2 linked regions of the Parabacteroides chongii genome follow. The protein of the gene in region 1 binds, or shares a complex with, the protein of each later gene. Links are inferred from orthologs where the notes say so. Each region holds a gene or a part of one and is shown in the gene's direction. Other genes may lie near its edges.

Region 1 (10,992 bases):
TCGATAAGATGACTTTTACCGAGTATACCAAGACGGTAGGAAAAGAAAAAGTCGTAGTTTCTCCTGCCGAGCAGAGAGAGGCAATGGCTAAATGGATAAACGGCAACGAAGAACTGAAAGATTCTAAAGGTACGCATATGAAACGGTATCAGATGGTAATGCCTTTCGAACATCATTTCGATTTCCATATCGCACAGGATTTCTTTGTCGATATTGCCGGCAAGCGGAATACGATCCAGGTTAATTTCGACATTATAAATGTGGGTAACTTATTCAATAAGAGCTGGGGATTGTACAACCAGACTTCTACCGGACATGACCTGGCTCCTCTGACGACCAAGATTGTGGATGGTGAAGCATCTTATCAGTTCCATGATCCGGGCGAGATGGTAAAGAATGAGGAGATACTTTCTCGCTGGCATGCACAAGTCGGTTTGAAGTATATTTTCTAACGGGTATTTTGTGATTGGAATTAAATAATCGGAAGAGGTTCACTATCTTTGTGAACCTCTTTCTTTTTGAGGGAATATGGATATGAAAAGATATTTTAGTTTGATTATAGGATGTGTGATAGGACTCGGTATCCTTTTTTCCGGTTGTTCTTCGTCAAAACGTCATGACCGTTACGTCGTGGTCCTTTCCATGGATGGTTTCCGGTCCGATTATCCGGACCGCGCTTATACTCCGACATTAGATTCTCTGACGAAAGCTGGGATACGTGCTGCTTTCCGTCCTTCTTTTCCCAGTGTTACTTTTCCCAACCATTATAGTATGGCGACCGGTTTACATCCGGATCATCATGGCTTGATCAATAATTTTTTCTATGCGCCGGACCTGGATAGTATTTATCGTATGGCGGATCCGACACCGGGCTTTTACGGAGGTGAACCGATTTGGAATACGGCAGAGAAGCAGGGTGTGCATGCGGCTTCTTTCTTTTGGGTAGGCAGTGAATATCCGATTCAGGGGCGGCAACCTTCTATTTGGAAACCTTTTGATAAGCAGGTCCCTTATTCGGATCGTGCCGACTCTGTCGTAGCCTGGTTGCGTCTGCCTGAAGATATACGTCCTCATCTGATTATGTGGTATATAGAAGAGCCGGATGCGATCGGACATGTCTGTACGCCTGACTCTTCAGCTACCTTGCGGAAGGTAGAGGAGCTGGACCGGGTACTGGCACATTTCTTTGAGGAAGCCCGCCGACTGGATATTTTTGATAAGATCGATTTCATTGTCCTTTCCGATCATGGAATGGCTACCTGTGTACCGGAGAAATATGTTAATCTGAATGACTACTTGCCCCGCGATAGTTTCGATTACATTTTTGACGGTGTCCCGACTTTACTTTATCCGAAGAAAAGTTATACGGAGACTGCTTACAATATTCTGAAAAAGGTCCCGAATGTCACCGTCTGGAAGAAAGACGAAATACCAGCCGAATATGTCTATGGAAGTAATCCCCGCATAGGCGACCTGGTGGTCTTGCCGCATATCGGAACCTATCTGCATTTTCGTGATAGGCCTTATCCTTATTTGGGGGCAACTCATGGCTATGATAATTTTACTCCGGAGATGGAGGCTATCTTTTATGCAGCAGGACCGTCCTTTAAAAAGAATGTGGAATTGCCGGTAATGGCTAATGTCAATTTATATCTGATCATTTGCCGCCTGCTGGGGCTGGAACCTGCGCCGAATGATGGTGACAGTGAGGTTGTAAACACCCTGTTTCGTTAAACAATAAAAAAAGCGATCTGATACAGATCGCTTTTTAATTTTATCAAAGGGCTTCTTTTAATAACTGAAATTCATCCCCGGACAAAAAGCGATCTGACTACTGGCACTTTTGATCTGAATCTTGTTTTCGCGGGCTAGCCAACCGATTGCAGACCATAAATCAGCTTCACACAAAGATGTTGCTTTCTTCAACTCCTCAAAACTCCAGCATCCACCATCCAGCAACAGATTCCAGATGGTACCTGCATTTAATCCAATTGTTCCTTTTGTCATGACAAACTCTCTTTTATGTTTATGGTATGTAGTATTTAAACTGAATTGGGAGGAGAAATGATATATTCCGGCTGTTATTTTAGTGTGTTTTATAAAAAGGACGGTCCTGCAAAAGATTTTTTTTGTAAATCAGGACAATGGATATCCAGGGGCTTAAAAAAAATGATTGTTTGTTTATAAGCGTTTTGGAGGAAAAAAATGTTGAAAAAGATTGTTATAAAGTACGGTAGTGTCAAATTTAATCTTACATTTGCGGTGTATTGAGATTGATTTAAACTTGTATTTGAAGTTTTGCTCGCAACTTAGATTTGTAAAGTACATTCATTCAACTATTATTCTATTCATCCCTCAATAAACAATTAACTAAATAAGTTTTTATAAATGAATCTTTACATTTCAAATTTGAGTTACAACGTCACAGACGCTGACTTAAACGATTTATTTGCAGATTATGGTGAAATCCTTTCTGCTAGAGTTATTACAGACAGAGAAACAGGCCGTTCAAGAGGATTCGGTTTCGTAGAATTGAAGGATGACGAAATGGGCCGTAAGGCTATCGAGGAATTAAACCAGGCTACTTATGATGAAAAAGTAATCAACGTAACAGAAGCACGTCCGAGAGAAGATCGTGGTGGAAGCCGTGGCGGTTTCGGCGGCGGTAATCGTGGCGGTGGTTTCGGCGGTGGCAATCGTGGCGGTGGCTACGGTGGCGGTAATCGCGGAGGCTACGGTAACAACGGTGGCGGAAGAAGATATTAATCCGAATTTATAGCAAAAGGAAAGCGACTCGATAAGGGGCGCTTTTTTTGTTTAAGATAGATTTAGAAACATAGGATCCAAGCTAGTCCTATTTTGTAATTCCCCATCAAGGTGGGGGAAAATCCCCTTGGGGATGGGGATAATATTTCTTTGCTGTGGAAATGTCTGTGGAGAATGAGGAAAACAAAAAAGCCTACCAAAATGAATCAGCAGGCTTCTTTGTAGTGCGTCCGGGGATCGAACCCGAGTTTCCGCCGTGAGAGGGCGGCGTCCTAGGCCACTAGACGAATGCACCGTTTCGTGTCATAGTTTTCATTGTTTGACGCTGCAAAATTAAGTATTATTTCTTTTCGATGTTCTCTTTATGCGGAAAAAATATAAATAAATTTCATCAGTCCTGTCAGAATGATACAGGAATGGCCCTTATACCACTAAAAGGCGTTAAAAGGACGAGCAATTTCGTTTATTTTTCATTGTTCTTCCTGTTTATTTATTCTACCTTTGCCTCCTGTTATTGAACAATATACTATTGAACAATTACTAATACCAGTATTATAAATAACTAATATTATGGCAGAACTAAAAGAAAAACTTTTCTCAGATTTCGCTCCGGTCTCTACAGAAGAATGGATGGCGAAGATTACGGCTGACCTGAAAGGTGCTCCGTTTGAGAAAAAGCTTGTTTGGAAGACAGGCGAAGGATTTAATGTAAATCCTTTCTATCGTGCAGAAGACATCGAAGGTTTGAAGACAACCGAGTCTCTTCCCGGTGAATTCCCTTATGTTCGCGGAACAAAGAAGGATAACGATTGGAAGGTACGCCAGAACATCGAAGTAACTTGTTTCAAAGAAGCTAACGAAAAAGCGCTTGACATTTTGAACAAAGGGGTTACTTCACTCGGTTTCATCATCAAGGGTGATGAAGTGAATGCCGAAAATATTGCAACATTACTGAATGGTATCTGTCCGGAATCTGTCGAGCTGAACTTCAACACTTGCAACTGCAAGGCTGAAAAGCTGATCGGTATTCTGGAATACTATCTGAAAGGTAAAGACGTGGATCTGGAGAAATGTTTCGGTTCTGTCAACTACGATCCTTTCAAGAAACCGTTAGTGAAAGGTAAAGAAAATGGAAATTGGGTGGAAGCTGCATCTGCTGTGCTCAAAGCAGGACAGGCTTTACCTGGTTATAAAGTATTAGCTGTAAACGGTTTCTACTTCAACAATGCCGGTGCTTATATCACTCAGGAACTGGGTTATTCATTGGCTTGGGGTAACGAACTGATGGCGAAGCTGACTGAAGCCGGTTTCAGCGCAGACGAAGTTGCCAAGAAGATCAAATTCAATCTGGGTATCAGCTCCAACTACTTCATGGAAATTGCTAAGTTCCGTGCTGCCCGTTGGTTGTGGGCTGAGATCGTTGCTGCTTACAATCCTGCATGCAACTGTGCCTGCAAGATGAATGCACATGCTCAGACTTCCGAATGGAACATGACTGTTTACGATGCTCACGTAAACCTGTTGCGTTCTCAGACTGAAGCGATGTCTGCTGCTTTGGCCGGTGTTGATTCTATCACTGTTCGTCCGTTCGATAAGACTTATCAGACTCCGGATGATTTCTCAGAACGTATCGCACGTAACCAACAATTACTGCTGAAAGAAGAATGTCACCTGGATAAGGTGGTCGATCCTTCTGCCGGTTCTTATTATGTAGAAGTACTGACTAACTCGTTGGCTGACGTTGCCTGGAAACTGTTCCTGGAAGTAGAAGACAATGGCGGTTTCGGCGCTGAAGTGGCTAACGGTAACATACAGAATGCAGTAAATGCTTCTAACGTAGCCCGTAAGAAAGCGGTTGCTACCCGTCGTGAAATCCTGCTGGGTTCTAACCAGTTCCCGAACTTCACAGAAGTAGCTGCCGGTAAGATCAAAGAAACAGCTTCCTGCTGTTGTGGCGGTGGTCACTCTTGTGGTGAATCAACTGTTACTCCTCTTGATTTCTCTCGTGGTGCATCTGAATTTGAAGCATTGCGTCTGGCAACGGAAAATAGCGGTAAGACTCCGAAAGTGTTTATGTTGACTATCGGTAACCTGTCTATGCGTATTGCCCGTTCACAGTTCTCAAGTAACTTCTTTGCTTGTGCAGGATACAAGGTAATTGATAACTTAGGTTTCGAAACAGTAGAAGCCGGCGTTGATGCAGCGATGGAAGCAGGTGCTCAGATCGTTGTTCTTTGTTCTAGTGATGACGAATATGCAGAATATGCTCCTGCTGCTTATAAAGCATTGGCCGGACGTGCTGAGTTCGTTGTAGCCGGTGCTCCTGAATGTATGGAAGACCTGAAAGCTCAGGGTATCGATCAATTTATCAATGTAAAGAGCAACGTGCTCGAAACATTGAAGGCTTTCAACGCAAAATTAGGAATCGCTTAAGTAGAAACAATTATGAGACCAAATTTTAAAAACATAGATATCAAGAATGCCGGTTTTGCAGCTACCAATGCTGCCGAATGGGCAAAAGCCAATGGCATTGAAGCCGATTGGAAAACACCTGAGCATATCGAGGTGAAACCTGTTTATACGAAAGAAGACCTGGAAGGTATGGAGCATCTGAACTATGCATCCGGTCTGCCTCCTTATCTGCGTGGTCCGTATAGCGGTATGTACGCTATGCGTCCCTGGACGATCCGTCAGTATGCCGGTTTCTCTACCGCAGAAGAATCAAATGCATTCTATCGTCGTAACTTGGCTTCCGGTCAGAAAGGTCTGTCTGTTGCATTCGACCTTCCGACACACCGTGGATACGATGCCGACAACGAACGTGTTGTAGGTGACGTTGGTAAAGCAGGTGTATCCATCTGTTCGCTGGAAAACATGAAAGTATTGTTCGCTGGTATTCCTTTGAACAAGATGTCTGTTTCCATGACCATGAACGGTGGCGTTCTTCCGGTATTGGCATTCTACATCAACGCAGGTCTGGAACAGGGCGCTAAGTTGGAAGAAATGGCCGGTACAATTCAGAACGATATCCTGAAAGAGTTCATGGTGCGTAACACCTATATCTATCCGCCTGAATTCTCTATGAAGATCATCGCTGATATCTTCGAATATACATCACAGAAGATGCCGAAGTTCAACTCTATTTCTATCTCCGGTTACCACATGCAGGAAGCCGGTGCTACGGCAGATATCGAAATGGCTTATACACTGTGCGACGGTATGGAATATCTTCGTGCCGGTGTGAACGCAGGAATCGATGTGGATGCATTCGCTCCGCGTCTGTCATTCTTTTGGGCTATCGGTGTGAACCACTTCATGGAAATCGCCAAGATGCGTGCTGCACGTATGTTGTGGGCGAAGATCGTGAAGAGCTTCGGAGCCAAGAACCCGAAATCACTGGCATTGCGTACTCACTGCCAAACTTCAGGATGGTCATTGACAGAACAGGATCCGTTCAACAACGTAGGCCGTACTTGTATCGAAGCTATGGCTGCTGCACTGGGACATACACAGTCTCTGCACACCAACGCGCTGGACGAAGCTATCGCATTGCCGACAGACTTCTCTGCACGTATCGCTCGTAACACACAGATCTATATCCAGGAAGAAACAAAGATCTGTAAGGAAATCGACCCGTGGGCCGGTTCTTACTATGTAGAATCTTTGACAAACGAACTGGTACACAAAGGTTGGGCATTGATCCAGGAAATCGAAAGCATGGGCGGTATGGCAAAAGCCATCGAAACAGGTCTTCCGAAGATGCGTATCGAAGAAGCTGCAGCTCGTACACAGGCTCGTATCGACTCAGGTGTTCAGACAATCGTTGGTGTTAACAAATATCGTCTGCCGAAAGAAGATCCGATCGATATCCTTGAAATCGACAACACTGCCGTTCGTAACGAACAGATTGCCAATTTGAAGGTGTTGCGTGAAAACCGCGACGAAGAAGCTGTTCAGAAAGCATTGGCCGATATCACTGAATGTGTGAAAACTAAGAAAGGCAACTTGCTGGAACTGGCTGTTAAGGCTGCCGGCCTGCGTGCATCACTGGGAGAAATCTCGGATGCCTGCGAAGTTGTTGTGGGACGTTATAAAGCAATCATCAGAACTATATCAGGCGTGTATTCATCAGAAACAAAGAAAGATGCAGACTTCATTAAGGCTTGCGAGCTGACAGAAAAGTTTGCTAAGAAAGAAGGTCGCCAGCCTCGTATCATGATCGCTAAAATGGGTCAGGACGGACACGACCGTGGTGCTAAGGTTGTTGCAACAGGTTATGCAGACTGTGGTTTCGACGTGGATATGGGACCGTTGTTCCAGACTCCGGCAGAAGCTGCCCGTCAGGCTGTTGAAAACGACGTTCACGTAATGGGTGTTTCTTCTCTGGCTGCCGGACACAAGACATTGATCCCGCAGGTTATCGATGAGCTGAAGAAGTTAGGCCGCGAAGACATCATCGTCATCGCCGGTGGTGTAATCCCTGCACAGGACTACGACTTCCTGTATAAAGCAGGTGTTGCTGCTATCTTCGGCCCGGGTACTTCAGTGGCTAAGGCTGCTGTTCAGATCCTGGAAATCCTGTTAGGAGAAGAATAAGAAGAGATTCTTATGATTATATAAAGAGGGTTGTCTCGTGATGAGGCAACCCTTTTGTCGTTTATTCGACCGAAAATGACTTTCCTTTATCGTTTATCACATACTTTTTGTTTAAGTTTACAGTCTTAATAATGTAACACCATTTAATACCTATGGATAGAATAAACTGCTTTATACCTTATATATCTCCGGAACAGGTGAAGCCGACGGTCGACGAACTGAGAAGCACCGGACTGACTGACAAAATATATTTAATGACTTCCAACCCGGAAGCGGAACCTTACGAAGGTTGTGAGATTCTACAGATCGATACATTGACCAGTACGCAGACGATGAGGTCGATATATCAGCTGGCGGATAACCGCAATGTATTGTATTATACCCGTTATACTCCCTTAAAGTTCGGACAGAACGGATTGGAACGAATGATTTCCGTGTCTGAAAGTAAATTCTGTTACATGGTTTATGCCGATCATTATCTCCTGACCGGCGGAATCAGGCAGGAACATCCGGTAAACGATTACCAGCAGGGAAGCTTGCGTGACGATTTCGACTTTGGACCTTTGATGATAATAACTTATAGAGCCTTGGATAATTATTTCGGTGGCTTAAAGAAATCTTCGGTTTCATATAAATATGCAGGCTTTTATCATTTGCGTCTGCATATGTCCAAAATACTCGGGCTTGTTCACCTGAGAGAATACCTGTATACTTGCGAAGAAATAGACTTGCGTAAGAGTGGCGAAAAACAGTTCGATTATGTAGATCCGAAAAACCGGGAGGTACAGCTTGAAATGGAGCAGGCATGCAAACCTTTATTGCATTTTTACGGAGCTTTATTGACGAAGAAGCCTAAAAAGGTGAAATTTCAATCAAGAGGATTTAAGTATGAAGCCTCGGTAATCATTCCGGTTCGTAACCGTGTGCGTACGATCGAAGACGCTATTCGTTCGGTATTGGGGCAGGAGACGAACTTTAAATTTAATCTGATCATTGTAGATAACCATTCGACGGATGGGACGACCGAATTGATTGACCGTTATGTAACCGACGACCGTCTGATCCATTTGATTCCCGAACGGGATGATCTGGGTATCGGTGGTTGTTGGAATGAGGCGGCGGCACATCCGCTGTGCGGTAAATTCTCCGTGCAGCTTGACAGCGATGATGTTTATAGCGGTCCGGATACCTTGCAAAAGATAGTGGATGCTTTCTATGCGGAAGAGTGTGCCATGGTGATCGGAACCTATAAGATGACTGACTTCGACCTGAATGAAATACCGCCCGGAATCATTGACCATCGCGAATGGACGGAAGAGAACGGTCGTAACAATGCGCTTCGGATCAATGGATTGGGAGCGCCCCGTGCTTTTTATACCCCGATCCTGCGTGAGCTGAAAATGCCGAATGTGAGTTACGGGGAAGATTACGCGATCGGTCTGGCTATCTCCAGGACGTATCGGATCGGACGTATTTACGATGTCCTGTATCTGTGCCGGCGCTGGGAAGACAATACGGATGCGGCACTCGACATACGGAAGATGAATGAGCATAACGCTTATAAGGACAGCTTGCGTACGATAGAATTGTTAAAGAGAAGTGGTTTGGGCTAAGTCTGTTTAAAAGGAATCTGAATTATGAATGGAAGTATAACTCAGCAAGTCCGGGAACTGATAAGTTACCATCGCAGGAATTGGGAACTGGCACGAACGAACTATGCTGCTCTCGACCGGGTGCAATCGCGAAAACTCATGGTAAACGGATATGAGGTGGAGTTACAGTTCAATCCGGAACGTATCCGGTCGTCGGCAGCTAAGATAGATAAAGCTTCACTGGCTGCCCGTCCCTGTTTTCTTTGTGAAGCCAATCGTCCCGGCAATCAGCAATGGATCGACTTCGGCGATGAATACCAGATCATCGTGAATCCTTATCCCATCTTTCCGGAACATCTGACGATTCCCATCCGGGCACATCAGGAGCAGTGTATCTGGGGACGTTATGCCGATATGCTGGCACTGGCGGAGGCGCTCGACGAATTTATAGTCTTCTATAACGGTCCGAAATGCGGTGCTTCGGCTCCCGACCATATGCATTTCCAGGCTGGAAGTAAAGGATTTTTACCTCTTGAGGTGAACTGGCTCCAGGCAGCCAAGGAGGAGGTGAAAGTAAAAGGACAGGCTGTACTATACGCTTTACGTGACTTCTTGCAGCCTGCGTTTGTGATTGTTTCCGGAAAGAGGGAAGATGCAGTTGCCCTGTTCGACCATCTGTATGAACTTATGGACTGTAAGATGGGCGAATATGAACCGATGATGAATGTGTTGTCGTGGAAAGAAGACGGCAAATGGATCACGTGTATCTATCCGAGAAAGAATTTGCATCCTTCCTGTTATTATGCTGAAGGAGAAGCTAATATATTGATCAGTCCGGCAACCGTCGAGATGGCAGGTGTCTTTGTGACTCCTTTGGAAAAGGATTTCCGTAAGGTAACGGCAGACGACCTTCGGCAAATCCTTCGTGAAACCTGTCTCCCGGAAAAGGAGATGGATCTTTTAATCAGTAAATCTAAATTATACTCTTTATGAATCAGACAAAGCGAACTTCTCCCTGGAGTTGGATTCCCACACTCTATTTTGCTGAGGCATTGCCTTATGTAGCTGTGATGACGATCTCCGTCATTATGTACAAACGGATGGGAATCAGCAATACCGATATTGCCCTTTATACCAGTTGGCTGTATCTGCCGTGGGTTATTAAACCTTTTTGGAGTCCTTTTGTTGATTTATTGAAGACGAAACGATGGTGGGTCGTTACGATGCAGTTTCTGATCGGCGCAGGGCTTGCCGGGATCGCATTTACGTTGCCGATGGAGTATGCTTTCCAGTTATCGCTGGCTATCTTCTGGCTGGTGGCTTTTAGTTCGGCTACACATGATATTGCGGCAGACGGTTTTTATATGCTGGCGCTCGATCCGCATGAACAGGCTTTTTATGTGGGAATACGCAGTACTTTCTACCGGATTGCAACGATTGCAGGACAGGGGTTGCTGGTTATGCTGGCAGGGGTGCTTGAAGTGGCTACCGGTAAGATTCCGCTGGCATGGTCGATCACTTTTCTGATTATGGCAGGTTTGTTTATCGGCTTTTGCCTGTATCATAAATATATATTGCCGGTACCTGCTTCCGATAAGGCGGCTGTGACGGTGACGGCTTCCACCATCTTTAAGGAATTCTTTGCTACCTTTGTTTCTTTTTTCAAGAAGAAGCAAGCTTTGGTAGCTATTCTGTTTATGCTGTTGTATCGTTTTCCCGAAGCCCAGTTGGTGAAGCTGGTGACACCGTTCCTGATTGATTCGCGGGAAGTGGGCGGACTGGGCTTGACCACGTCGGAATTAGGTTTGGTATATGGCACGATCGGCATTATAGGTCTGACGCTGGGTGGTATAATCGGTGGTATTGTGGCTTCACAAGGAGGTCTGAAGAAATGGCTTTGGCCGATGGCGTTAGCTATTACATTGCCTGACTTGACTTTTATCTACCTGAGTACCGCACTGCCGGAAAGTTTGATCACGATCAATGTCTGTGTCTTCATAGAGCAGTTCGGATACGGGTTTGGTTTTACGGCCTATAT
Region 2 (10,793 bases), 2.4 Mb from region 1 along the record:
AGGAAGCAACCTATACGTTCTCAGTCGGAGAAACCAGTATCGTCCTGAATACCGATATTCCCTCACAAATAGACAAGGACTCTGTTAATGCAATCGTATCGGCACAGACGCTGAACGGGGAGAAACTAACTATCGAGGGTACTTATACAATCTATAAATTAAGTGATAAAGGAACAGATACCCTCTACGGACAGGAAGAATATAAAGAAGAACAACAGGTCGGAGCCGGCAAATTCGTTTCCGGACAGGCCATCGACAAAGAAGCATTCAAAAAACTGGCTGCCGGTCGTTATCGCATCAAACTGGAAGCCAAAGATTCAAAAGGTCGTCCAGCCACTACACAACAAGACTTTATATTATATAGTCTGCGAGATAAACGACCACCGGTATTCACACATCTATGGTTATTGAATGAGAAGACCGATTGCCTGCCGGGAGAAGAAGCCAATATACTGTTCGGTACATCCGACAAAGAGGCTCATGTCCTTTATGAATTGTATCAGGATGGCAAATGTATTTCACGTAAACGGTTGGTATTAAATAATGAGAACCATCTTTTCCGTATTCCATTCCTGGAAAGCTATGGAAAAGGTATTGTTGCCAGCTTCACCTTCGTAAAGAACGGAAGGTTGTACACCACCCAGTCGCAAATCAAACGTCAGCAACCGGATCGCCGTCTGACTATTAAACCGACGACTTTCCGCGACCGTCTGCTGCCGGGTAGCCGGGAAACCTGGAAATTCCGCATACTGGATGCTGATTCCGTTCCCGTTAGTGCAGAGGTACTGGCAAGCATGTATGATGCCTCACTGGATAAGATTTTACCGTTCAACTGGTACTTCAATCCGGAACGTTCTGTTTACCTGAACATCCCATTCTTTAATACAGGAACCGGTATGGATCAGAAAATGATGTACGATGCCGGAAGACCTGATCGTATTAATATACCTGATTATCAGTATGACCGTTTGAACTGGCAGGGCATTATGGATTTCAGAAACCGTAGAGCCTATGGCGGAGGTATCATGATGAAATCGTCGGCCGCCCCGATGATGGCAGAATCCCAAGCTGTTGAATATATATTAGATGATGCCGTAACGATTACCGGAGGTGTACTGGAAGAAAATGCAGTTGTATCACAGTCGCAGAAAGCGGATGAAGGCGCAGCGGATACACCGCAGGAAACAATGTTGCAGGTAAGGGAGAACTTTAATGAAACTGCATTCTTCTACCCTGCCCTCTTGACGAACAAAGAAGGTGATATAGAGCTGCAATTCACTTTACCGGAAAGCAATACGACCTGGAAGTTCCAGGCTGTGGCTAACACATCCGATATGAAATACGGTCTGTTGACAAAAGAAGTGATCAGCAGTAAGCCGTTGATGGTCGTGCCGAATCTCCCGCGCTTCATGCGCCAGGGTGACGAAGTGTCTGTCAATACACAGGTGATAAACAATTCAAAGGAATCTATCTCTGGACGAGTAAGCCTCGAATTATTTGATCCGGCAACCGATCAGCCAATTATCTGTTTAACCAAGTCGCAGAAAACATTCACACTGGCTGCCGACAGTATTACGACAGCTTCATGGACATTCCGCGTGCCGGAAACAACCAATCTGATCGGAATACGTATCGTAGCCGACTCGGATTCAGGCAGCGATGGCGAACAACACCTGATCCCAGTCCTATCGAACCAGTTGCTTGTTACGGAAAGCACGCCGTTCTACCTGATGGGAGAAAACGAAAAGCAGATCCGGTTATCCGGCAATCAACCCTCCGGAACCCGTAAGCCGTTCAGTATGACACTGGAACTGACAGCCAACCCGATCTGGTATGCCGTACAGGCCCTGCCGACGTTAACGCAGCCGGCCAACGACAATATCATTTCATGGTTCGCTTCGTATTACAGCAACACACTGGCTAACTATATCGCTACTGCCAATCCGCGCATACAGAAAGTGATCAGCCAGTGGAAGGCCCAGGGAGGAACAGCTTCAACCCTGTATTCAAACCTGGAAAAGAACCAGGAACTGAAAAATATCCTGCTTCAAGAAACGCCGTGGGTACTGGCTGCCGACAACGAAACAGAGCAGAAACAACGGTTATCCTTATTGTTCGACCTGAATCGTGCTGCCCAGCAACGCGAACTGGCTTTGCAACAATTGTTGAAGCAACAGAATGAAGACGGCGCATGGGGATGGTTCAAAGGCTTCTATCCCAGCCGCGAGATCACACTGCATATCCTGAAAGGAATGTCACAATTGGTAGAACTGGGTGCCGTTCAATACGGACAAGAAGAAAAAGAGATGCAGATGAAGGCACTCAGGTATCTGGACAAACAGATGCAATCGGATTACGAACGCCTGCAACAAGTCGATAAGAAGTGGCAGGCCAGTTCACCGAACTCATTGCAACTGGAATTCTTATTCGTCCGTAGCTCTTACCGGGATATACCTGAACTGGGTGAGGCCCGCGAAGCGATTCGTTTCTACACGACACAGGCTGAAAAAACATGGAATAAACAGAACCTTTACGGTAAAGGAGAAATTGCCCTATTGATGCACCGGAACGGTAAAAAGGAAGTGGCCAGCGAGATACTTGCCTGGTTGCGTAAAACAGCTACCATCTCTACCGAACAGGGCATGTATTGGGCGAACAACCGGAGAGAGAACGGTTTCTTTATCTCCCCGATCGATACGCATTGTCTGTTGATGAAAGTATTCAATACTTTATCGCCGGACTCTAAAGATACCGACCGCATGAAGCAATGGTTATTGAACCAGAAACGTACTCAGAACTGGGAGTCGGTTCCAGCTACACTGAATGCGATCTACGCCCTATTATTGACCGGAAGTGACTGGCTGAATGATAACAATACCTGTACCGTCGACTGGGGAGGTAAAACATACAGCACTGCCGAAGGTGAAACGGCAACCGGTTATCTGAAGGTCGTACTGGACGGAAAAGAAATTTCTTCCGGAAGCAATTCCGTTTCCATCCGAAAGGAAGGAAATGTACCTGCCTGGGGAGCCGTTTACGAACAGTACTTCGAAAATATAAATAAGGTAGATAAACAGAAGGGGGTACTCAACGTTGAAAAGAAATTGTTCATCGAAAGCAATAGCGGCACCGGCCTGCAGATACAGCCGGTAACCGACGGTAAACTTCGCATAGGCGACAAAGTAGTAGTACGCCTGACTATCCGCACGGATCGTGAAATGGATTATGTATTCCTGAAAGACTTACGGGCAGGATGTTTCGAACCGGCCGACCAGATTTCAGGAACGAAATTCAGAGACGGAGTAATGTATTACCAGTCACCGACAGACGTATCGGAGAACTTCTTCTTTAACCGTCTGCCGGTAGGAACCTTCGTTATCGAATATCCTGTTTACGTAACACGTACAGGAGAATATGCAGGTGGAATCAGTACAATTCAATGCCTGTACGCTCCCGAATTTGTTTCGCATACGGAAAGCGAGACAATCCTGGTTAAGTAAACATAGAAAGTCGGGGATTAAAAATGAGAGATTGAATATCATGATTGACAAACAAACAGTCTATCCACCGATTGTAAATTTCGACCTTCAATTCCCGATTTTCAATTCTAAATCTCTATCTTTGTAAAATAAACAATAGCTAAATAAAAAGTAAAATGAAACAGATTATTTTTATTTTTATGGCAATCCTGCTTGCTACAGGAATAGCTTCTGCTCAGAAAAAAGCAGTTATTTCTGCAGAACAAACTTCTCACGACTTTGCACAAATTAAAGAAGCCGATGGAAAAGTATCTACTACATTTGTAGTTAAAAATACAGGCGAAGCTCCGCTGGTAATCACTCGCGTAATTGCTTCCTGCGGATGTACAACCCCCGAATGGACAAAAGAACCGATCGCTCCCGGTCAGACCGGAGATATTAAAATAACATACGATCCGAAAGGACGTCCCGGACCGTTCTCCAAAACAATTTCAGTTTACAGCAACGGTAAAACCGGAAGTTACATCCTGACCATACGGGGAGAGGTAATTTAATTTACAACAAGCTAAACTAAAAACAAAGAATGCTGAATATGAAAAGACTGGGCTTTATTCTATGCTGCCTATTCCTGATAACAGCTAATATAGCGGCACAGAACGGAGCTCAGATAAGTGCAGACGAACTGACCTATAACTTCGGTACTATCGCCGAAGCGGATGGATTGGCCAGTCATACTTTTGTTATTAAAAATACGGGAGACGGTCCGCTGGTCATCACTCGTATCACTGCTTCTTGTGGCTGCACGCAACCGGAATGGACAAAAGAACCTATCGCCCCGGGAAAGACCGGAAACGTAAAAGTGACCTATAATCCCAAAGGACGTCCTGGCCCGTTCTACAAAACGATCTCAATATTCAGCAATGGTAAAAAAGGCAGCTATACGCTGGCTATCAAAGGAAACGTAACACCGAAACCGCTTATACCGCTTCAGATTTTCCCCTACTCGATAGGTGACCTGAAAATGCAGACTAAAACGGTGCTGTACAGCAGTGTCCGCCCCGACGATACACTGGGAGAAAAGATCAGTGTCAAAAATGAAGGAAAGACAACGCTGACGATACACCAGGGTAAAGTGCCTCACTACCTGACCGTAGAAGTGCGCCCGACCCAACTGGCTCCGGACGAAGTAGGTGAAATCACTTTGTTGCTGGACGCGAAAGCGGCAAAAAGAAAAGGTAGGGTTACGACAGAAATACCTTTGACGATCGAAAGTATCGGTCAAAAAGAAGTAACCGGAAAGGTACACGTAGCCGCCAATATCATCGATAACTTCGGCAAACTGACTGCTGCTGATAAGGCGCAGGCCCCGGTAGCCCAGTTGTCAGGAACATTGCTCGACTTCGGCAAGCTGCCGGAGAAAGGAAGCTTTATACCGTTGATCGGAGGGAAAGTAACCGGCACTGTAGAGGTGACCAACACCGGAAAGTCACCGCTTATCATACACAGTTTCACCTGCGATGATGAACGGATCGATATTTCAGGAGGGAAAAAAGAATTGAAGCCGGGAACAACGGCTATATTCAAAATATCAGTTCGTCCGAGAGAAATAAAGACGAAGCTGGAAGCACTGGTAAATATTGTATGTAACGACCCGAACGGTCCTGTTCGCCTCATAAAGGTAACAGCAGAAAAGTAAAATCAATGGACAATTGACAATGAAATATTGTTGTTGCCCCTTAATTGTCAATTGTCAATTATCAATTAAATTATGGAACATCCCGAAAACGACGATCTTTACAGAGGATTAAAGGTAAACAAGGGAGTAGCCGACGTACCGACTGTAAACCCCTACCTCAAAAAGAGACTTCAACGCAAAGAATATACCCCTTCCGAGTTTGTCGAAGGGATACTGAAAGGAAATATAACCATCCTCAGCCAGGCAGTTACGCTGGTCGAGAGTGCAAAATACGAACATCAGCAGCTGGCACAGGAAATCATCGAAAAATGTCTTCCTCATGCCGGTAAATCAGTCCGCATCGGCATTACCGGCGTTCCCGGAGCCGGGAAAAGCACCTCTATAGATGCTTTCGGCATGCATCTGATCAAGGAAGGGCGCAAGCTGGCGGTACTGGCTATCGACCCGAGCAGCGAACGTTCCAAAGGAAGTATTCTGGGAGACAAGACCCGCATGGAGGCTTTGTCGCGCGAGAAGAATGCATTTATCCGCCCTTCCCCATCCGCTGGATCATTGGGTGGCGTGGCACGTAAGACCCGCGAAACGATCGTCTTGTGTGAAGCAGCCGGTTTCGATACCGTATTCGTTGAAACAGTGGGTGTCGGACAAAGCGAAACGGCCGTTCATTCCATGGTCGATTTCTTCCTGCTTATCCAGCTGGCCGGAACAGGCGACGAACTGCAAGGCATCAAGCGAGGTATCATGGAAATGGCAGACGGTATTATTATCAACAAGGCCGATGGGGATAATGTCGAAAAAGCAAAATTGGCTGCTGCCCAGTTCAGAAATGCCTTGCATCTCTTCCCACCCGCAGATTCGGGATGGTTTCCTAAAGTGCTGACCTATTCGGGTTACTACAACCTGGGTATCAAGGAAATCTGGGACATGGTCGGTGAATATATGGAGTTCACGAAAAAGAACGGTTATTTCAATTTCAAACGGAATGAACAGGCTAAGTACTGGATGTATGAAAGTATCAACGATACATTGCGGGAAACATTCTATCATAATCCGGCAGTTGAAAGCATGCTGCTCCATACAGAGCAGCAGGTGCTGAACAACGAAATCAGCTCATTCGTTGCCGCCAAGAGGATGATGGATCTGTTCCTCGAAAACTTATCGAAGAAATAACGCAAAAGATAAAAAGAAAGCCCGTCGAATCGTTTGATTCGACGGGCTTTCTTTTTATCTTCAGTACCGGATCAGATAGAAGACACACGCAGTGTATTCAGCAAATCACGGTTGATCGGTTTGTCATTCTTAATAGCTTTTGAGAACGGAACATATACAATCTGGTCATTCTGTATCCCCATCATCACATTACGCTGGTCATCCAGCAAAGCATCGACCGCACCAACGCCCATACGGGTTGCCAGGATACGATCCTGAGCCGTAGGAGAACCACCACGCTGCAAGTGCCCCAGGATAGACACACGTACATCGAATTGAGGGTATTCAGTTTTCACACGTTCGGCAACTCCCATTGCTCCACCTGTTACTTCACTTTCTGCAACCAATACGATACTACTGTTCTTTGATTTACGGAAACCGTTCTCGATCATTTCAGCCAACTGGTCTTTCTCCATGGATATTTCCGGAATAATGGCAGCTTCCGCACCGGAAGCGATCGCACCGTTCAATGCCAGGAAACCGGCATCGCGTCCCATCACTTCGATAAAGAAAAGACGATCGTGAGAAGTGGCAGTGTCGCGGATCTTATCCACGCACTCCATGATTGTATTCAATGCAGTATCATAGCCGATCGTTATATCTGTACCATACAGGTCATTATCGATTGTACCCGGAACTCCGACGATCGGATAATTAAATTCCTGTGCAAAAATACGTGCACCGGTCAATGTCCCGTCACCACCGATGGCGATCAACGCATCAATACCTTCCTCCATTAACTTGTCATATGCCTGCTTACGGCCTTCGGGAGTTTTGAACTCCATACAACGGGCCGTTTTCAATATTGTTCCGCCACGCTGGATGATGTTACTTACATTTTGTGTCTTGAACTCCTCAATCTCACCTGTAATCAATCCTCTGTATCCTCGGAAAATACCTTTTACTCTCATCCCGTTATAAATAGCGGAACGCGTCACTGCACGGATGGCAGCGTTCATCCCGGGAGCATCACCTCCGGACGTTAAAATACCAATACATTTAATTGTAGACATACCGTCTTTATTTTAAATTATTCGTGGCAAAAATAGTAATTATTTGCCAACAATCTTCCATTTTCACTTAAACTTCATGAAATCTTAACCGTTTGATCAACGGTCTGCATTCAACTCCCGGATACGGACTGCGACCTCTTCCATCAGCCATTTCGGAGTGGACGTAGCCCCGCAAACCCCTACACGGCGGACACCGGCGGGAAGCGGTTCGGTGATCTCTTTCACCTCTGAAATGAAAATGGTATTGGGATTCGCTTTCCGGCATTCTTCCAGCAGCATCTTTCCGTTCGAACTCTTTTTGCCCGCTACAAAATAAACCCAGTCATGGCTGGATGCAAAGGCTTTTATATTCGGCAAACGATTGGCTACCTGACGACAGATCGTGTCGTAATATTCAAAGCGGGTGTCTTCCGCTTTCCGCTTCTGTATCTCTTCCACGATCTTACGGAATCCGTCCAACGATTTCGTTGTCTGGGAAAAGAGGCAGATATCACGTCCGAAATCCAGACGGTCCAAGTCTTCCGTCTTCTCGATCACGATGGCGGTCCCTTCCGTCTGTCCGACCAGACCGTTCACTTCTGCATGTCCTTTTTTACCGTATATCACCAACTGCGTATGATGTTCACGCGTTTCCTGATAGCATTTATGTATCCTCTTCTGTAACTGGAGTACAACCGGACAGGTTGCATCGACAATCGTTATGTCATTCTGTTTGGCAATCTCGTAGGTAGAGGGAGGTTCGCCGTGTGCACGGAGCAGGACTTTCTTTCCTTTCAGTGTGGAAAATTCTTCATGATCGATGGTACGCAATCCCTGTACCTGAAGACGTTCCACTTCCAGACTGTTGTGCACAATGTCACCCAAGCAATACAATATATCCGTATTGTCCAACTCACGTTCGGCACTTTCGATGGCTGTGACAACTCCAAAACAGAATCCGGAACCTTTATCTATTTCGACTTCAATCATTCCTAAAAACTAATTGATCTCTGCCCTGTTATTCGGCAGCAGCTTTATTATATTGAACAAGAAGCCATGCTTTTTGTTCAGCGATAGTCATGTGCGAGTTATCCAGCACAACGGCATCATCCGCCTGGCGCAACGGACTTTCCTTGCGGGTAGAATCGATATGGTCACGTGTCTTGACATTATCGAGCACTTCTTCAAAAGAAGCCGCTTCGCCTTTCGCCTTCAGTTCATCCAAACGGCGTTGCGCACGTACTTCCGGACTGGCCGTTACGTAAATCTTCAGTTCGGCATCCGGAAAGACTACCGTACCGATATCCCGGCCATCCATGATAATCCCTTTTTCTTTCCCCATTTCCTGCTGCATGGCAACCAGTGCACGACGAACAAACCCGAGAGTGGCTACCGGACTTACCCATTTGGCGACTTCCATTCCCCGGATTTCCTTTTCAACCTTCACGCCGTTCAGATAAGTATCCGGACGACCGGTCTCCGGATTAAAACGGAGAGAAATATGGATATCATCCATCAATGCCTGAAGCTTCTCTTCATCGATCTGATCGCCTTTGAACAAATTATGCTGGATGCAATACAAGGTTACGGCACGGTACATGGCACCGGTATCGATATAAGTATAACCTATTTCTTTCGCCAAATCTTTTGCCATGGTACTTTTCCCTGTAGAAGAAACACCATCTATCGCAATTACTATCTTTTTCATGCTTACATTTTATTTATATTTCCTAAGGTTTAAAATCGGCGAGTGTTGTCGAAACGCTTACCATCATCGACATAGCTGACGGATGGTATTTAGCAAATGAGACACCGACATCAAACATTTTTATCTTCACACCGGCTCCTGCTGAAAATCCGGACAGACCGTTTCCGCCTCCCTGCAGTTTCATGTCCATCTTCGTTTTCGGATTGAAACCGACACCGATCCAAAAGTTTTCACTGGGGATATAATCGATACCGATCACCAGGTGTTTAAACAATGCTTTCGCAAAATTATCGCCTTTGTAATCAGGATCGGCATTATCTATATAATCGAATTTCCACCGGTTCAGATACATGGCTGTCAGGGACAGCCGCAGAGGGGCATGATTCATCTTTTTGGTAATACCCATCTGAATGTCCCACGGCATTTTCTGACGATCTTCGTAATAAGGCTTCAACTGGGCTCCGATATTTTTCAGAACAACACCGAAAGAAAACTCCTTTTCCGAATTATAATAACTTAATCCGGCATCAAAACAGAGTCCCAATGATGTGTAGATGTCATAGTTTGAATACAGGAACTTCATGGAAACCCCACCTCGCCAACGTTCGGACAGGTCGTATGAAAAGAATCCATTCAGAGCGATATCGTTTGCTGTAAAATCGCCGGTAGGCCGGTTGTGTTCATCCATTCCCTTGAATTTCCCGTTATGGAAATAATGCACCCCCGCTCCCCAGGCACCACGTTCGCGGAAAGCTTTCGTAAACAAAGCGCTCCCCACATTGACATCCGCTATATAATTCATATAATCCAGATTGATCATTCCGTCCATTTCTCCGCCGAGCAGAGCCGGATTGTGAAAGATAAGGGACGGATCCCGTTCTACCAGTGATACGGTATGTCCTCCCAAGGCATTCGCCCGGGCAGAAGAAGGTAAAGTTAAAAATTCAAATACCTGATCTCCGGATTGTGCCGCGACCGATTGTAAAACGAATGAAAAGAGCAATATAATTAATGTATGTCTCATATTTTCTTAAACAAAATGCGTACAAAGATAAAATGCAGTTATAACATATTCCATAAAGAGAAACGGAAAAAACCGAAAAAAGGTATATAAACACCGTTATTTTTATTTTGGTTCAAAAAAAAGTGAAAATATAGAAGTATTTTCGCCTTTTTACCTTGTGATATAAAATAATTTGTATTTTTGCAGCAAAGGAAAACACATCTTTAAACAATTATAGAAGTATGGAAGTTAAGAAATCACCGAAAGCGGACTTGGAAAAGGGCAAAACACTCGGTATCCTGATGGGTATGGTTGTTGGGTTGGCCGTTTTGTTCGTTGGGTTCGAATGGGGAACCCGTGATGTCCAGATCGTCAAAAGCGAAGGCGTGGCTGATATCATCGCTGAAGAAGAAATTGAAATTACAAGACCGGAGGACACGCCTCCTCCTCCACCTCCTCCCCCAGCGCCAGCTACTGTAGAGCAGCTGAACATCGTGGACGATGACGTGGAACTGGACCAGGTAGATATCATCTCATCTGAGGACGACCAGAGTTCTGCACAGGTAGAAGCCTATGTAGCACCGGCAGTCGTTGAAGAAGAAGAAGAATCTGCTCAACAGATCTTTACCGTTGTAGAAACAATGCCGGAATTTCCGGGTGGACAGGGTGCTTTATTGCAGTTCCTTGCTAAATCCATCAAATATCC

The links.
Region 2: the proteins of scpA (region 1) and meaB are in contact, whole or in part, in a crystal structure (PDB 8DPB), measured with the Methylorubrum extorquens proteins. The link is inferred for Parabacteroides chongii from one-to-one orthologs. Residues at the interface, in SOR27001.1 of Methylorubrum extorquens: Glu577, Glu578, Asn579, Asp580, Gly581, Arg582, Arg583, Arg585, His596, Ala604, Ser605, Ala608, Asp609, Gly611, Phe612, Asp613, Val614, Asp615, Ile616, Gly617, Pro618, Leu619, Glu625, Arg628, Gln629, Val631, Glu632, Asn633, Asp634, Glu661; in SOR26638.1 of Methylorubrum extorquens: Arg20, Ala21, Ala24, Arg25, Thr28, Ser32, Arg33, Arg34, His37, Thr98, Gly99, Gly100, Ser101, Ile102, Leu103, Lys106, Thr107, Ala110, Ala113, Ile114, Asp115, Arg116, Ala118, Phe119, Ile120, Arg121, Pro122, Pro124.

What each region holds. Positions count from the first base shown.
Region 1 is NZ_CP120849.1:320,289-331,280, reverse strand. Bases 4,816-7,786 are described here. They hold scpA (methylmalonyl-CoA mutase), read left to right. Parts: upstream 4,816-5,211; coding sequence 5,212-7,362; downstream 7,363-7,786. Other genes in these bases: P3L47_RS01455 (glycosyltransferase family 2 protein), read left to right, coding at 7,515-7,786; mutA (methylmalonyl-CoA mutase small subunit), read left to right, coding at 4,816-5,199. Also shown: P3L47_RS01490 (TonB-dependent receptor), read left to right, coding at 1-452; P3L47_RS01485 (alkaline phosphatase family protein), read left to right, coding at 535-1,734; P3L47_RS01480 (winged helix-turn-helix domain-containing protein), read right to left, coding at 1,792-2,007; P3L47_RS01475 (RNA-binding regulator), read left to right, coding at 2,389-2,766; more of mutA, read left to right, coding at 3,337-4,815; more of P3L47_RS01455, read left to right, coding at 7,787-8,975; P3L47_RS01450 (DUF4922 domain-containing protein), read left to right, coding at 9,000-9,947; P3L47_RS01445 (MFS transporter), read left to right, coding at 9,944-10,992. UniProt on the Escherichia coli protein: Catalyzes the interconversion of succinyl-CoA and methylmalonyl-CoA. Could be part of a pathway that converts succinate to propionate.
Region 2 is NZ_CP120849.1:2,717,072-2,727,864, reverse strand. What follows is about bases 4,525-7,296. They hold meaB (methylmalonyl Co-A mutase-associated GTPase MeaB), read left to right. Parts: upstream 4,525-5,247; coding sequence 5,248-6,345; downstream 6,346-7,296. Other genes in these bases: pfkA (6-phosphofructokinase), read right to left, coding at 6,417-7,296; P3L47_RS10215 (DUF1573 domain-containing protein), read left to right, coding at 4,525-5,175. In the rest of the region: P3L47_RS10225 (alpha-2-macroglobulin family protein), read left to right, coding at 1-3,500; P3L47_RS10220 (DUF1573 domain-containing protein), read left to right, coding at 3,656-4,033; more of P3L47_RS10215, read left to right, coding at 4,063-4,524; more of pfkA, read right to left, coding at 7,297-7,397; P3L47_RS10200 (4-hydroxy-3-methylbut-2-enyl diphosphate reductase), read right to left, coding at 7,494-8,366; cmk ((d)CMP kinase), read right to left, coding at 8,395-9,084; type IX secretion system protein PorQ, read right to left, coding at 9,107-10,108; P3L47_RS10185 (energy transducer TonB), read left to right, coding at 10,330-10,793. UniProt on the Escherichia coli protein: Binds and hydrolyzes GTP. Likely functions as a G-protein chaperone that assists AdoCbl cofactor delivery to the methylmalonyl-CoA mutase (MCM) ScpA and reactivation of the enzyme during catalysis.